DNA from 2 places in the Paenibacillus mobilis genome. Region 1 is predicted to be linked to the other one. Evidence: predicted binding sites of a transcription regulator. Region 1 holds the regulator's gene; the other holds the start of a gene.

Evidence for each region. The regulator LexA, encoded in region 1, represses DNA repair genes until DNA is damaged. The targets are predictions, from matches to a motif close to CGAACATATGTTCG.
Region 2: AC3ZPD_RS05805 (DNA polymerase IV) is a predicted target of LexA. The motif match lies at 4,826-4,839, and genes of this name have one in related genera.

Annotation. Positions count from the first base shown of each region.
Region 1 is NZ_JBZCMS010000002.1:142,176-149,506, forward strand. Features, by position in the region: gene AC3ZPD_RS03790 (HAD family hydrolase) at 1-704, opposite strand, end outside; gene AC3ZPD_RS03795 (hypothetical protein) at 740-1,255, opposite strand; gene AC3ZPD_RS03800 (DUF896 domain-containing protein) at 1,296-1,472, opposite strand; gene AC3ZPD_RS03805 (LysM peptidoglycan-binding domain-containing protein) at 1,615-1,998, opposite strand; gene lexA (transcriptional repressor LexA) at 2,221-2,847, shown strand; gene AC3ZPD_RS03815 (YitT family protein) at 3,116-3,988, shown strand; gene AC3ZPD_RS03820 (NAD(P)/FAD-dependent oxidoreductase) at 4,051-5,097, opposite strand; gene AC3ZPD_RS03825 (hypothetical protein) at 5,285-5,539, opposite strand; gene AC3ZPD_RS03830 (transposase) at 5,923-6,360, opposite strand; gene AC3ZPD_RS03835 (IS3 family transposase) at 6,336-6,626, opposite strand; gene AC3ZPD_RS03840 (HTH domain-containing protein) at 6,809-7,234, opposite strand.
Region 2 is NZ_JBZCMS010000002.1:553,030-560,360, forward strand. Features, by position in the region: gene AC3ZPD_RS05785 (alpha-galactosidase) at 1-283, opposite strand, end outside; gene AC3ZPD_RS05790 (L-lactate dehydrogenase) at 483-1,439, opposite strand; gene ald (alanine dehydrogenase) at 1,584-2,714, opposite strand; gene AC3ZPD_RS05800 (YhjD family protein) at 3,053-3,517, opposite strand; gene AC3ZPD_RS05805 (DNA polymerase IV) at 3,514-4,767, opposite strand; gene AC3ZPD_RS05810 (YjcZ family sporulation protein) at 5,035-5,154, shown strand; gene AC3ZPD_RS05815 (sporulation protein YjcZ) at 5,226-5,342, shown strand; gene map (type I methionyl aminopeptidase) at 5,532-6,278, opposite strand; gene AC3ZPD_RS05825 (stage VI sporulation protein F) at 6,498-6,785, opposite strand; gene recG (ATP-dependent DNA helicase RecG) at 6,899-7,331, opposite strand, start outside.

The DNA of each region.
Region 1 (7,331 bases):
TTGATCCAAACGGAAGGAATACCGGCCGCAAGCGCCCCTTTGATATCAGTCGTAAGCTTGTCGCCCACCATGACCGTTTCCTCAGGCGACGTGCCAAGCAGCTTCAAAGCATGTTCAAAAATCGCAACGTCCGGTTTCCCCCGACCGAAGCTTCCGGAAATGATTACTTCATCAAAATAAGGAACCAGTTCAGGCACGCCATCGAGTTTTTCCTGCTGGAGGGAAGGGCAGCCGTTGGTGAGCAAAAGCAGTTTTACCTTGCCTTTCAGTTCGTTTAAGACCAGAAACGTTTCTTCATAAGTATAAGGCCTGGTTCGCCGTTCCGAGGCAAACATTTCGCCAAGCTCTGCGGCCAATTCAGCATTATCCACACCGCAGGCCCGGAGTGCATTGTACCAGGAATTTTTCCGGTAAGCCGGAACCAGCTCCTGAAGTTTGCGGAATTCAGGCTGATCTCCGCCGTCAAATTTCGCCCACAAACCTTCAAACGGATTAATCCCAATCAGCTTGGTGAAAGGAAAGGTTTCGTAGGATTCATAAAGCGCTCTGGCTTCCCTGCGCACCGCTTCCTCCAGTCTTGCAGCATCTACTCCGGTGATTTCCTCCGCTTTCCGGCAAACCTCTTTAAACGTTTCCTCTACGCTGCGTTCATCCCATAGCAGCGTATCATCAAGGTCAAAACAAACTGCTTTCACTTCAGCCATTCCCCGTTCCCCCCGGTTTCCGTCTAATGTCCAGCTTATTTTTTCTCGAACTCTACCCCATGAGTAGCCGCAAATTCCTGCAAAGCCGCACCGACTTGTTCGGTGTCATAAAAATTGCGGCTGCCTGAAAACGTCCAGTTCGGCTCTTTCGTTTTGGCTACGATCGTGATCGTTTTGCCGCTCCATTTGATTTTGGCGATCGAACCTGCATCCAGACTGCGGTCCCGATTAAATTTGGAAGTAAACAGCTTGTTTTTGTAGATCCGCAGATAAGGTTTTCTTAAGAAAATCACAATACCCAGCACAAAATACAAAGCTACCGTAATAATGTAAAGCGTATTTATGTTTTCGGTCCCGCCAATAAAACCCATAACCGCATACATAGCGCCAAGCACAACAAACAGCAGCGGCAGAAGCACGTTACGCCCTCTGAACGTTACGCCTTCGCCTTTGCTGCCTAAAGTTCCGCCGGGTTTAACCCCTTTCTTCTGCTGATTAATGTTGAATTTCTGACGGTTTTTCTCTACTTTCCGTTCAAACGATCTTGACATTCCCTTGCATCCTCCCTAGACATGGTTGCCGGAGAGCCGGCTATTTTTCGTCAACAATCTCAATGGATTCAAGCTGTTGACGGAAGTTTTTGCGGATATTGCCAAGATATATTTCACGCAGCTCTGCGCGTTCGAGCTTTTCTGCTTCCGTTAATCCTTCCGCTTTGTGTTTGCGGGCCAATTCGTTGATCCGCTGTACCAGGCTATCGATGTCCATAAAGTCCTCCTTCATTAAAGGCATTACTATTTACTTTGACACGTCAAAAAGAGCTTGTCAAGGCGCTGTAAGCCCCCTGCAAGCTCTGCCATTCTTAAGGAAGAAAGGTTCGAAAAAATTTCAATCCATATTCAATCTATAATCAATCTATATTAGGAAGATTTAAAATATCTCCGGCTTGAATGCCGCTGTCATGCAAATGGTTTAATGAGGATAACAAACCGACATATTTACGGGTATCCATGCCGGATGGTTTATGAGCCAACGCGATATTCCACAACGTATCTCCCTGCATCACCACAACGGATTCATACACCGGCTCCTCTCCCGGGGAAACCGAAGCCGCAAAAGCGCTGATAAAACCGGTAAAAGAAAGAAGCAGCACGGCTATCACTACGAAGGTGCGGATAAAAGGTTTGCGGGTACCGGAAGACATTGGGGATTTATGTAAGAATCGCACCGAAGCTGTGGACATCACTGGCGACGGGGTTGTATGGATACTTTTATAAGTACTGTACTTTAACATTTAAAATCACTCCCAAACGTTTGTTCTGTTTTGTCTGAAATCAATATAACACGAACGTTTGTTTTGTTCAATAGTTTTTTAGAACAATTGTTCCCCTGCGTTTCGCCGCCCTATTTCCTAATTTGCAGCCTTCTATAGAAAAAGGTTAGAACTCCTGTTTGTGCGAACGGAGGTTCTATGTTATAATTTTTCCAAACGTTACTAAGATGGGGTTGATAACAAATGTCGAAGGTTTCCAGCCGCCAGCAGGCGATCTTGGAATTTATACGCAGTGAAGTTCGAATGAAAGGTTATCCTCCTTCTGTTCGGGAAATTGGCGAAGCTGTGGGACTGGCCTCCAGTTCGACAGTACATGGTCATCTGGACCGTTTGGAGAAGAAAGGTCTGATTCGCAGAGACCCGACAAAACCGCGGGCGATTGAACTGCTGGGCCAGGAAGAGTCGGAGAATTCCAATATGTTTGCCCATACTGTGGCAAGAATTCCGGTTGTGGGCAAAGTTACGGCCGGCGTTCCGATCACCGCAACCGAGAATATCGAGGATTATTTCCCGCTTCCCAACCATTATGTCGGAGATAAGGAAGTATTTATGCTTGCCGTTGTCGGCGAAAGCATGATCGAAGCCGGAATTCACAACGGAGACTATGTGATCGTCCGTCAGCAGCAAACCGCTGAAAACGGCGATATCGTGGTGGCTATGACGGAAGAGGACGAAGCTACGGTCAAAACTTTTTATAAAGAAAGAGACCACATCCGTTTGCAGCCTGAGAATCCAGCCTTTGAACCGCTTCGTTTGAAACACGTAACCATTTTGGGCAAAGTGATCGGACTGTTCCGGGATTTCCATTAAAGGCTCGCCATTTATTTTTTCGTATGAAGTTCATTTACTGGTAAATAATATAAAGGCAGCTCCTTTCCCTTTGAAAGGATAGCTGCCTTTTTACATTTGATATTCCCATGGAAACCTCGTTAAGCCGGGTTTTAGATCGGCCGCACACACACGATCATGGATAGTGATTTTTTTTATTGTATGCTATATTGATAAAAAAGATAATTGAATCGATAATTTATTTTTATCGCTCGATTCTTTTAAAAACTTTATAAAGGATTGAAACAAATTGAACCTGCAGCAGTCTTCCGAATTCATTAAGAAAAAATCCGCAACGCTTAGACCCGCACAAGAGATAGCCATCATTATCTTCTCTGCTTTTCTTGTCGCTGCCGGCCTGAACCTCTTTTTGATTCCGCATCAGCTGTTATCAGGAGGCATTTCGGGTCTTGCATCGATTATCGGCTATTTAACGGGCTGGAACATTTCCATCGTTTATTTCGTGCTAAATCTTCCCTTGATTATATGGGGCTGGAAAGCCGTTGGCCGGCGTTATATCGTTTTAAGCCTGATTTCCGTTGTAGCGACGACCTGGTTTATGGCCGTGATCCCCGTAGTGGGCGTGACTCATGACCCTACGCTTGGCGCGGTAGCCGGCGGGATTATCTCGGCGATCGGCATCGGATTTTCCTTAAGGGTGGGAGGCTCCACCGGCGGATTCGACATTGTAGGTTCAATTATTACGCGGAAATACGATCTTCCTATCGGCAACATTTTGTTTGTTTTGAACGGACTTGTTTTTATTGCCCTCGGCTTCTATAAAACCTGGGACCTTGCGCTTTATTCTCTGCTTTCCACTTTCGTTAAAGGGAAGGTCGTGGATACCATTCACGTAGGCCATATCAAAGTGACCTGCTTTATCATTACAAAGGAAAGAGACCGCATGCTTGCCGAATTGCGGAAGCTGCACCACGGCATCACTTGCATGGATTCCCAAGGCGGTTACAGCCAGGTGGGCAACTCCACCTTGATGACCGTGACCACCAGATATGAGCTTGCGGCCGTACGAAAAGCGGTGGTGACCACGGATCCCTATGCCTTTATGAACGTTGTCCAATCGACGGAAATCGTCGGGCGTTTTGCGCGGGGACATTCCAAATAAAACAACAACCCCAAGGAACCAGCGGGTCCCCTGGGGTTATTTATTTTTCCGTCAAAATTGGCTTAATCTTCTTCTACCGCAACACCAAGCGCGCGGTTTTTCTCTTTGAAACGGCTGTTATGGGACGAAACGTAAGCTACACGCTCCGCACTAGGATCGATGTACAGCTTGGCGCTGTTCACGGCCAACACCGCATCGGTAAATGTGCCTGCAATCAGGCGAACCTTGCTCTCGTAATTCACGAAATCCCCTGCCGCAAAAATCCCCGGAATATTGGTCTCCAGCTTTCCGTTCACATCGATCCACCACTGCCCCAAGTTAAAGCCCCAATCCCTTACAGGACCGAAATCCGTTCGCATCCCGTGGCTGACGATCACTGCGTCAACATCAAGCAGCTCCGTCGACCCCGTTTCCACATGGGTGATGGTCACCTGTTCAATGTGTTCGCCGCTTCCGCTGTGCAGCCTATCTACGACATAAGGCGTTTTGATCGCGGCAGAGGACTGCTTCATTTTTAATACATTTCGTTCATGTCCGCCAAACTCGTCGCGACGGTGCACGACAGTGACCTGCTCAGCAATCGGGCATAATTCGTTGGCCCAATCCACAGCGGAATCCCCGCCGCCTGAAATCAGAACGTTTTTTCCGCGGAATTCTTCAAGCTCCTGCACGGTATAGTGAAGATTGCTAACTTCATACCGGTCCGCACCTTCAATTTCCAGTTTAGCCAGCTTCCGAATTCCGTAGCCGATGGCCATGATCACCGTTTTGGTCCAATGTTTTTGGCCTGAAGCGGTCGTAAGTAGAATCGTGCCGTCTTCCTGCCGGCTGAAATCGGTCACCTGCTCGTTAAAAACGAACGTCGGTTCAAACGTATTCGCCTGCTTAATCAATTGAGCCGTTAAATCCGCGCATAAAATGGGGCCGACGCCGCCGACATCCCAAATCATTTTCTCCGGATAAATAAGCAGCCGGCCACCCAATTGGTCATTCGCTTCAATCAGTTTGGTTTTCATATCCCGCATGCCGCTGTAAAATGCCGAATACATCCCGGCCGGTCCGCCGCCGATGATGGTCACATCAAATAATTCAAGTGAAGCTTCCGCCATTATGTATGTCTCCCCCAACATGGATTTATGTTTATAGAATGATGATTTATAATTCAATGAATAAGATGAACCTATTATACATTAAATGATAATAATTATCATTATCATAATTGATTTTTACATGGGCCGCCATAAAAAAATCCATAAGAATCGGCGTTCCAAACGCTCGCTCTTATGGATTTTCTATTTATATTCGACTTGGAATTGGATGACCATTTTCATGAAAGCCGGCTGACCCTGCTGATCCATGGAATTGGACGGATTTCGGATCAACCGCAAGGATATTTTCGATTTTAAACGATCGGATCTGCCCCGTCTTCAAACATTTTGCTTTGACAAGTCCGTTTTGAATCAGATAAACCTCGATGCTGCGCTGGGTGATTTCGCCTTTCCGATTCATGTAAATGATTTCAACAATCGAGCCCTTATATTTTTCCGGCATTTACAACCCTCCAATTTAGCGAACATTTGTTTGTTTTCATTATATGCGAATATATGTTCCTTATTCAATGTAAAATAGGCCCAATTAGCTCCTCCACTCCTCCTGCTATGAGCCGCAGATTGATCATAAAAATAACCATGAAAAGTAAACAGGATAAGTTCCCTGCGGCTCTTCATGGTCGTTTTTCAGGAAAGGTCTTGCTTTATGCTTATATCGGCTAATCCTATCAGCGGATTCTACACATTCATATCGTATAAGCCGGGGCCTATGCTCATTAGGCATTTCCGGCAGGACCAACTCCACATGGCTGATTTTCTCAAAAAAGAAAAAACCCCCGAGGCCCTGAACTGTAACCCGAGTTATGGACACGTAATAAAAAGGTCTTAGACTATAAGCAGATGACTTCTGTATTCATCAGGAGTCATCTTTTTTAATCCCCATTGGTAGCGCTCTGTATTGTACTGGAGAATATACTCGTTAACTCTCTGTCGTAGTTCTTGAATAGTTTGACAGTCCTCGTATTCCAATTCATCCTTCATGTGACCAAAGAAGGATTCCATGGGGGCGTTATCCCAGCAATTCCCTTTCCTAGACATAGATTGCTTAAACCCAGCTTTCTTCACCAAGTTTTGAAAGACAGGATGGGTGTAATGCATACCTTGATCAGAATGCAGAATAGCTTCTGGATGAATGGTGTAGTCCATGTTGCTAAGTAGTTCTTCCCATGTTTTCTCCACAATTTGAAGCCCCAGAGAAGTTGAAAGTACATGTGCTGATATTTGGTTTGTTGCCCCGTCTATGCCTGCTGTCCGTTGCCGTATCTCATGTAGGTAATATCCGTCAAAAGCACTTTTCCGGGTTCATCTTGTTTAAATTGCCGCTCTAATAAGTTTGGACAAGTACGATGCTCCTGCGTAGCCTTAGCGATCTTTCGATAGGGATTGGCCTGTCTCACTTTAGCTACCCAGTTGTATTTGCTCATAATTCTGCGTATTTTCTTGTGGTTCATAACCACAGTATCCTTACGTTCGAGATGCATCTTGATGGTTAGAGCCCCTGCTTTACCTTTTAGAGAAGAAAAGTGCATTTGGATCAGTTGATAGTCCGCCTCATCGGTAATTTTACGTTTCTGTCTTACGGGCTCCGCTTTAAGCCAAGCATAATATCCACTGCGGCTAACACCTGCAGCGGCGCATAAATAGGCGTTTAAACCTTTTAGCTGATGTGTACGAATAGTAGTCTCAATGAACTCAAAAGTCTCCGAAGGGGTTAGCGTTTGTGCTTCGCCTGCCTTTCTAGAGCTTCGAGCTTTTTTAGAAATTCATTTTCCACTTCCAAGAACTTAATCTTTGCTTCAGCGCGTTTCAATCTTTCCTCTGTGCTGAGTTCCTGAGATGAAGGTCTTCCCGTGCTGCCTTTGCCTCTGCGATCCACAAGTAATCCCTCCTCTCCAAGCTTGTCGTACGTTGCTCTCCAACGTTTCAATCCTTTCTTAGGTGTTTCTGCTCCGATAACAGCGATGTCAAACCCGGCTTCGAGAAATATTTGCATGGGTTGATGACCTGCTTTATATGACTTAACAGCTTGTAATTTAAACTCAGGTTTGTAGGTTATTGCTTTTTCAGTTACATGAACAACATTAGGATTTGACTCCAGCATTCTCATTTGCATGGATGTGAAAAGACGTTTTGACATGATGTAGTTCCCTCATTCACTGTAGTATTTCTCATTAAAACACAAAAACCCGAAAGACAGGCACTTTTTTTAAGTGTCTATCTTTCGGGTTACAGTT
Region 2 (7,331 bases), 410 kb from region 1:
CAAACCGGATTTCCAGCGCAGGCTCGCGGAAGTCCCCCGTTCCATAGGAAGGATATTCATGCGGCAGCGTATCAAAGGAAAAAGTCCGGTCCTCGCGGATAAAATTCGGGCTGAACGAGCAGCGCTCGATCGTCAGGTAGTCCGTTTGGAAGCGGGAGGCGTCCAGCTTCGGTCCCCAATACAAATGAGCCGGATAACCGGCCTGCACAAGCTGAAAGATGTAGCTGGAATCTTTGGATTGCAAATGAAAAATATGATTGCCGGAGTCGTAATGAATGGTCATGGTTTTCCCCTTTTTCGATTCATTTAGTAAGAAGGCAGCGTTTTCATTTTGAACTACATTCAGTATATAAGCGGCTTGGCCGAAATACCAGCCTCCCGGCTTCCTTCTTCAACATTAATTGTCATCACACGCAAAAAAAGAAAGGCTCGCCTTGATTCCCAGGCACAGCCTTTCTTCTGCTTCCAGCCGGCGGCTTGGATCAAACGGTCTCCACCAGCTTGGCGATGTTTTCTTTAATAATTCCGGAAGACTTCTGAAACCTCCGCTCCTCGTCCGCCGAAAGATTCAGCTCCAGAATTTCCTGAATCCCACCTTTGCCGACAATCGCCGGCACGCCTATGCAAAGCTCCTTTTGTCCATATTCGCCGTCCAGAATCGCGGAAACCGCGATGATTTTGTGCTCGTCGTTCAGAATGGACCGGGTAATGTAGGCCAGGGCATTGCCAATACCGAACTGGGTGTTGCCTTTGCGCGTAAAAATCTCCCAGCCCGCATCTTTCGTCCGCTGCTCGATCGTTTCCAGATGGAGATCTTTAAAACGTTCCCGATGCTGCTCTAAAATGTGCAGAATCGGCTTTCCTCCGATAGTGACGTGCGACCAGGCCACGAACTGGGAATCGCCGTGCTCGCCGAGCGCATAACCTTGAACGCTGCGCGGGTCGACGGAAAACACCTCGGACAGCAGCGTCTTCAGCCGCGAGGAATCGATAGAAGTGCCCGTACCAAGAACGCGGCCGCGCGGCAGTCCCGAAACTTCGCGTACGAGATAGGTCACGATATCCACCGGATTGGCCGCCACGACAAATACGCCGTCAAACCCGCTGGCCATAATCCGGCTTACAATATCCTCCGTAATGGCTTTGGCATCTTCCAGCAAAACGAGCCGAGACTGCATGCCCTTCGGATTCCGGCCCGCCGTTAAAATAATCACGTCCATATCCGCACAATCCTCCAGCGTACCCGCATAAACTTTGGTACGGGTGGAGGTAAACTCCATGCAATGCGATAAATCCAGCGCCTGCGCCACCGCTTTGTCGTAGGTCCGGTCAATAATCATGATCTCGTCGCAAATCGACTGGTTAATCATGGAATAAGCGCATCCGGCGCCAACCATGCCCGCCCCTACCACGGCTACTCTTCTTGTTCCTTTTCTCATCCGCCATCCTCCTGTTGTCATCCGTTACCCTAGTTTTCTTCTCTATACAGTATAATATTTGGCCCATTAAAATGTCACAAAATCTGCCATCAAACCCGTGACATTTCAAAGAAATATCGGATAAACGGGTGAGAAAAAGCCTTTTTAAGCTTTCAGAGCGTCCAGAACTTCGCTAACCGGCTTGTATTCGTATCCCAGGCTGAGCGCCACGGCTTCATTGGTTACTTTTCCTGCCAAAACGTTGACGCCTTTCGCCAAAGCGTGGTTTTTCTCCATGCTCGCCGCCAGGCCAAGGTTGGCGATCTGCAAAGCATAAGGCATCGTGACGCTGGTCAGCGCCAGCGTGGACGTACGTGCGACCGCTCCAGGCATATTCGCCACGGCGTAGTGGATCACGCCATGTTTGGTGTAAGTCGGATCAGCATGGGTCGTTACACGGTCGATCGTTTCCACCGAACCGCCCTGGTCAATAGCCACGTCGACGATTACCGAACCTTCGCTCATTTGCTGTACCATATATTCCTTGACGAGTTTCGGCGCCCTCGCTCCCGGAATCAACACGGCCCCGATAACGAGATCGGCTTTCGCTACGGCCTGCTCAAGGTTGTAGGGACTGGACATAACCGTGGTCAGGCGCCCGCCGAAAATTTCATCCAGGTAGCGCAGGCGGCTCGCGTTAAGATCCAACAGGGTTACCCGGGCTCCCATGCCCAGCGCGATTTTGGCCGCATTGGTCCCTACCACGCCGCCGCCAACGATCACAACCTCTGCCGGAGCCACCCCGGGCACGCCGCCAAGCAAAATCCCTTTGCCGCCGTAAGGTTTCTCCAGGAATTGCGCTCCGATTTGCACCGCCATCCGTCCGGCTACCTCGCTCATCGGGGTAAGCAGCGGCAGCGAGCCGTCTTCAAGCTGAACCGTTTCATAGGCCACCGCATGCACGCCGCTTTCCGCCAGGGCACGCGTCAGTTCCGGCTCCGGAGCAAGGTGGAGGTAGGTAAACAAAATCAAACCTTCACGGAAAAATCCGTATTCCGCCGGCATAGGCTCCTTTACCTTCATGATCATTTCGGCATGGGACCAAACCTCTGCCGCCGAACCCGCCACATGGGCGCCTTTGCCCAGATACTCTTCATCCGTAAACCCGCTGCCTGCGCCCGCGGAGGTTTCGATCCAGACTTCATGACCGGCGCGAACAAGCGTATCCACCCCCGACGGGGTAATGGCCACACGGTTTTCATTATTTTTGATTTCCTTCGGAATTCCTACACGCATTGTTCAAGACTTCCTTCCTAAATGGTATGTAAACTGCGGCCCAGGCGACCGTTCTTCCCAGCTACTCCTATATATTACATGAGAAGACCCATAGTTGGAACATATTCGAACATGAAATAGGTGTATATCTCCTAAAAAAGCCGGAAAATTTGTATTTTTTTCAAAGTCAGCGTTAACTTTTCTGCCCTAAAGCGTTAGTCTATGTATATATTAAAGCAAAAGAAGGAGAGGCAGCTTTTTTCTCCCCTCTCCTTTCTGCTGCAGGCCGGCTCCACATCCGCCCGTCGCTTTTAAACGGAAGCCTTATCTTTTTCCCCGTTCAAGGAGCCTTCATTCGCTTAAGCCAAACACTCGGCAATTTCCTTGAGATATCGGGATAAACGAACGCTGATCTCGGAGCGTACCACATCGCGCACCATGCCGAACCGCTCCTCGTACCCCCGGCATGTAAAACGGTGATAGACGACCATTTCCTCCTGTTCATCGCGAATGACCCGAATGTTCCGCTTGGACAACTCCCGGCGCAAACGGTACAAATCTTCGCTGATTTTGCCCCGTACGACTTTGCCCGCTGTTAAATATAGAGGTTTCAGCAAATTGGAGCGGCGCTCGATATCGTCAAGGCTTTTCTCCACCATGCTGAGCATATAAGGAAGCAAAATATAATCGCGGATCATGATCATCTCCTCCGCCGTCGGGCGGGCCACGGGCACTTTCGCCTCGTGCCGCTGCTCATACTGCTCCTGGTGTTCGGTAAGCAGCATTTTGGATTTCCACCGCTCGTTCCCGTCCAATTTACTCATTTGTAGTGGCCTCCAATCTGTCCGGCTCTTTCTCTGGCAACCCCGGATTCCAGCAGGGATGAAGCTCTTACGATCGCATCGCTGCCGTACCGGTCCTTAATCCGGTCGGACGCTTGTTCAAGTCTGTAGGTTCTCATGCGGTCATCAAAAAGCGTAAGCTGTACAAGATCATCATCCATCAGCCCGGTCAGCGAAACCTGCAGACAGCTTACGGGCATCCCCTTCCAGTATTGCTCGAAAATCCGTCTGGCCGCAGCCGCCACCTCGTGGGTAAGCGAGGTCGGCTCCTGAAGGGTGACCTGGCGGCTGAAGGAGGATGAACGCTTTCCGTCGGTCTCGGCGGCCCCCACCGTAACTATCCGGCCGATGTAACCCCCTCTCCTGCAGCGGCGGCAGACTTCCACCACAAGCTCAAGAAGCACCACCTCGATATCCTCCAGCCTGCCATACAGGCTGCTTCGGAGCGCCTTGCCGTGGCTGACCGATTTCAGCTTGCTGCGGATCCCGGTCACCACCGGACTCGGATCGATGCCCCGGGCCGTCTGCCAATAATATTCAGCCTGAATATCGCTTTGCCTGCCCATTTCCTGCCGCATGCGCCGTTTGAAATCCGGAAGCTCCAGCCGGGCAATGTCTCCAATCTTATGTAAGCCCATCCGTTTAAAATGCCGGGTCATCCGGGACGCCGTCATAAACATTTGCTGGACGGGCAGGGACCATAGATCGGATTCGATGTTGTCGGCATCCAGCTTAAATATGCCTTCCGTTTTCTTTTTCGCAAAATTGTCCGTCGCCATCTTGGCTAAAATCTTGCTGGTACCGATGCCGCACCGGGTCCAGACGCCGGTCAGCACTCGCGTCTGGATTTGACGGGCAATTTCCTCCGGAGGCCCAAAATAAGGGATGGACCCGGTCACATCCAGAAACTGCTCGTCGATGGAATAAGGCTCGACCTGGTCCGTAAACGATTCAAAGATTTCCGTAATCAACAGTGAGACGGCGATATACGTTTGCATCCGCGGGCGGATCACCACCAGATCGGGACATTTGGCCAGCGCCTCTCCCACCCGTTCGGCGGTCGTGACGCCCCGTGCTTTGGCGATTGGACAGGCCGCCAGAATGATGCCGGAGGGGCGGGAAGGATCCCCGACCGCTACCGGTTTATTTTTCAAATCCGGCCGGGATGCCTTCTCAATAGAAGCGTAAAAGGACTGCCCATCCGCCAGCATAATGACACGTTCCGTCTTCACTCCCTCACTCCCTCACTCCCCATCCAAACCGAAAATACGTTCGTATAACATTATATACCGAATGTATGTTCGTTATGCAATGGTTATTTCACCCAGTAAGCGGGCGGATTCCAGCCGTTTCCTGGCCGGATAAATATAAACGCAAGCCTCTCCCTATCCCTTTAAGCAGATTTGGGCGCTTCGTCTGGGTAAACGTCTATAACGAATGCCCTTCCCGTTCATACAATGATTCCGAAAGTAACAATTCCTTAAAAGGAGGAAACAACCATGGGATATGATGCAGGCTGTGGTCCGGTAGGCGGCGGACTTTGGACTTCCACAGGAGCAATCCTCGTTCTGTTCATTCTCCTCGTTATCATCACTCGCAGCTTTGGGTTTGTTTACTAAGCTGTAAATCCGTCCGGCTGGGCCGGACTGCAACAAAATCAAAATAAAAAACAATTTAGGAGGAATTTTACATGGGTGAAGTAGCAGGCGCAGGTTATGGACCAGTTGGCGGACTTTGGACTTCCACAGGCGTAATTTTGGTATTGTTCATTCTTCTCGTCATCATTTCCCGCACATTCTTTATCTAACAGACTGATGTTTGACGCAGCGTGACCCTGCGAGGTCATGCTGCTTTACAAGTCCTGATGTCACCCGTGAAGCCTCCCGGCTTTCACGGATACTTATAACAGGCCTTGCTTAGAGTCGAAAAAGAGCCCGGACCGGCGTCCTGGGCTCTTTTGGGTTTGAAGCGTTTAAAAGCTGCTGCATCAGACGGATTACTGGGCCGTCAAGATCAGCGGACCGTCCGCGGTAATCGCTACCGTATGCTCATATTGCGCCGACAAACGGCCGTCCGCCGTCCGCGCCGTCCATTCATCCTCGTCGATCGTAATCCGGAACGTGCCTTCGTTGATCATAGGCTCAATCGTCAGGACCATACCTTCTTTAAGGAGCAGCCCTCTACCGGGATGGCCTATATGCTCAAAGCTTGGATCCTCGTGCAGAGAGCGGCCGATGCCATGGGCCAGCAAATCCCGGACCACGGAGAAACCCTGGCTTTCCGCATGGGACTGAATCGCATGGCCAATGTCGCCGAGACGATTGCCCGGCAGCGCCTGTTCGATGCCCAAGTAGAGGCATTCCTTCGTCACGTCCATTAATTTTTGGGCTTCCCCGCTGATGCGGCCGACCGCGTAACACCAGGCCGAGTCGCCAAACCAGCCTCCGCATTCCGCCACGATGTCCATTTTAACGATATCGCCTTCCTTCAGCGGAGTCCGGTTCGGGAAACCGTGGGCAATGACGTCATTAACCGAAGCGCAGGTTTCGGCAGGAAAGCCGTTATAACCTTTCGTAAATTGCTTGCCTCCAAGCTTGGTAATATGACGGGCCACAAAATCGTTAATTTCCAGGGTTGTAATCCCCGGCGCAATCAGCTTTGCAATTTCACGGTGGCAATCGGCCACAATCTGGCTGGCCGGCTTCATCTGTTCAATGTTTTCCGGCGTCTTCAGTTGAATCATAACGGTTATCCCCCTTTTTTCTCTCTACCCAAACTACACCTATGTTTTGCAAAATGCAAATTTAGCGAAGCGTAAAGGGAGCTCTGGAGCCGGTGAAGTTCACTGTCGCCGCCGATTTCTCGGGGCTTATCCACCTTTATTGCTAAAAAAACCGCCGGAGCTCCGCCCCGGCAGGTACAAAATGAAAATGGATTTTTATTTGGCAAATAGCTGATCCGCTTAACGGAACATTCCCCACAGCTTGATTAAATGGAACGTGTTTTTCGGATCGATCCGCTGCGCAAGCACAAATTGTGTCATTTGCTCTTCCTGCACACTGGTCAAACGTTCGTTAAGTATAACAGAAGCGCTTTTTACAAGCCTGCGGACCTTGGCAGGATCCTGCAGATCCGCTTTATTTACATTCTCCACAAGCTTCTTGATCCGGTCCTTCACAACCGGATTTTTCATCTTCTGCTTCACCCGCTGCACAAGCTGCTGGCTGATTCCAAACTGCTGATAGCCCAAACGCCATGGCACCTCCTGTCAAAACTGTCGTCTTTCCCAGTATATGACGGCAGTCTTGTCCCAAGTGCCAACAAAATGCAGCGCTCAAAACCGGCCGCGCGAACATCGGGCCGCTAGTCGATCAACTCGCCCTGCAAAATCTCCTCCCGCCGCAGGTATTCCCGCAGCGGCTGATAAGCCGGCGACGTCCAGAACGCCGGCTGGCGCACCAGCGCGGCGGCGTCGTCCCTCGCCGCCTCCAGCACCGCAAAATCGCTGACCATGTCCGCGATTCGGAACTCCGGCACGCCGCTCTGCTTCGTGCCGAAGAAATCGCCGGGACCGCGCAGCTCCAGGTCCCGTCTGGCCACCTCGAAGCCGTCGTCCGTTTCGGTCATGACGCGCATGCGTTCCTGACCTACCTCCGACTTCGGATCCGCGATGAGCACGCAATAAGACGCGTGCTCCCCCCGGCCGACCCGGCCGCGCAGCTGATGCAGCTGCGACAGCCCGAACCGGTCGGCGTCCATGACGATCATCAGCGTCGCGTTCGGCACGTCTACGCCG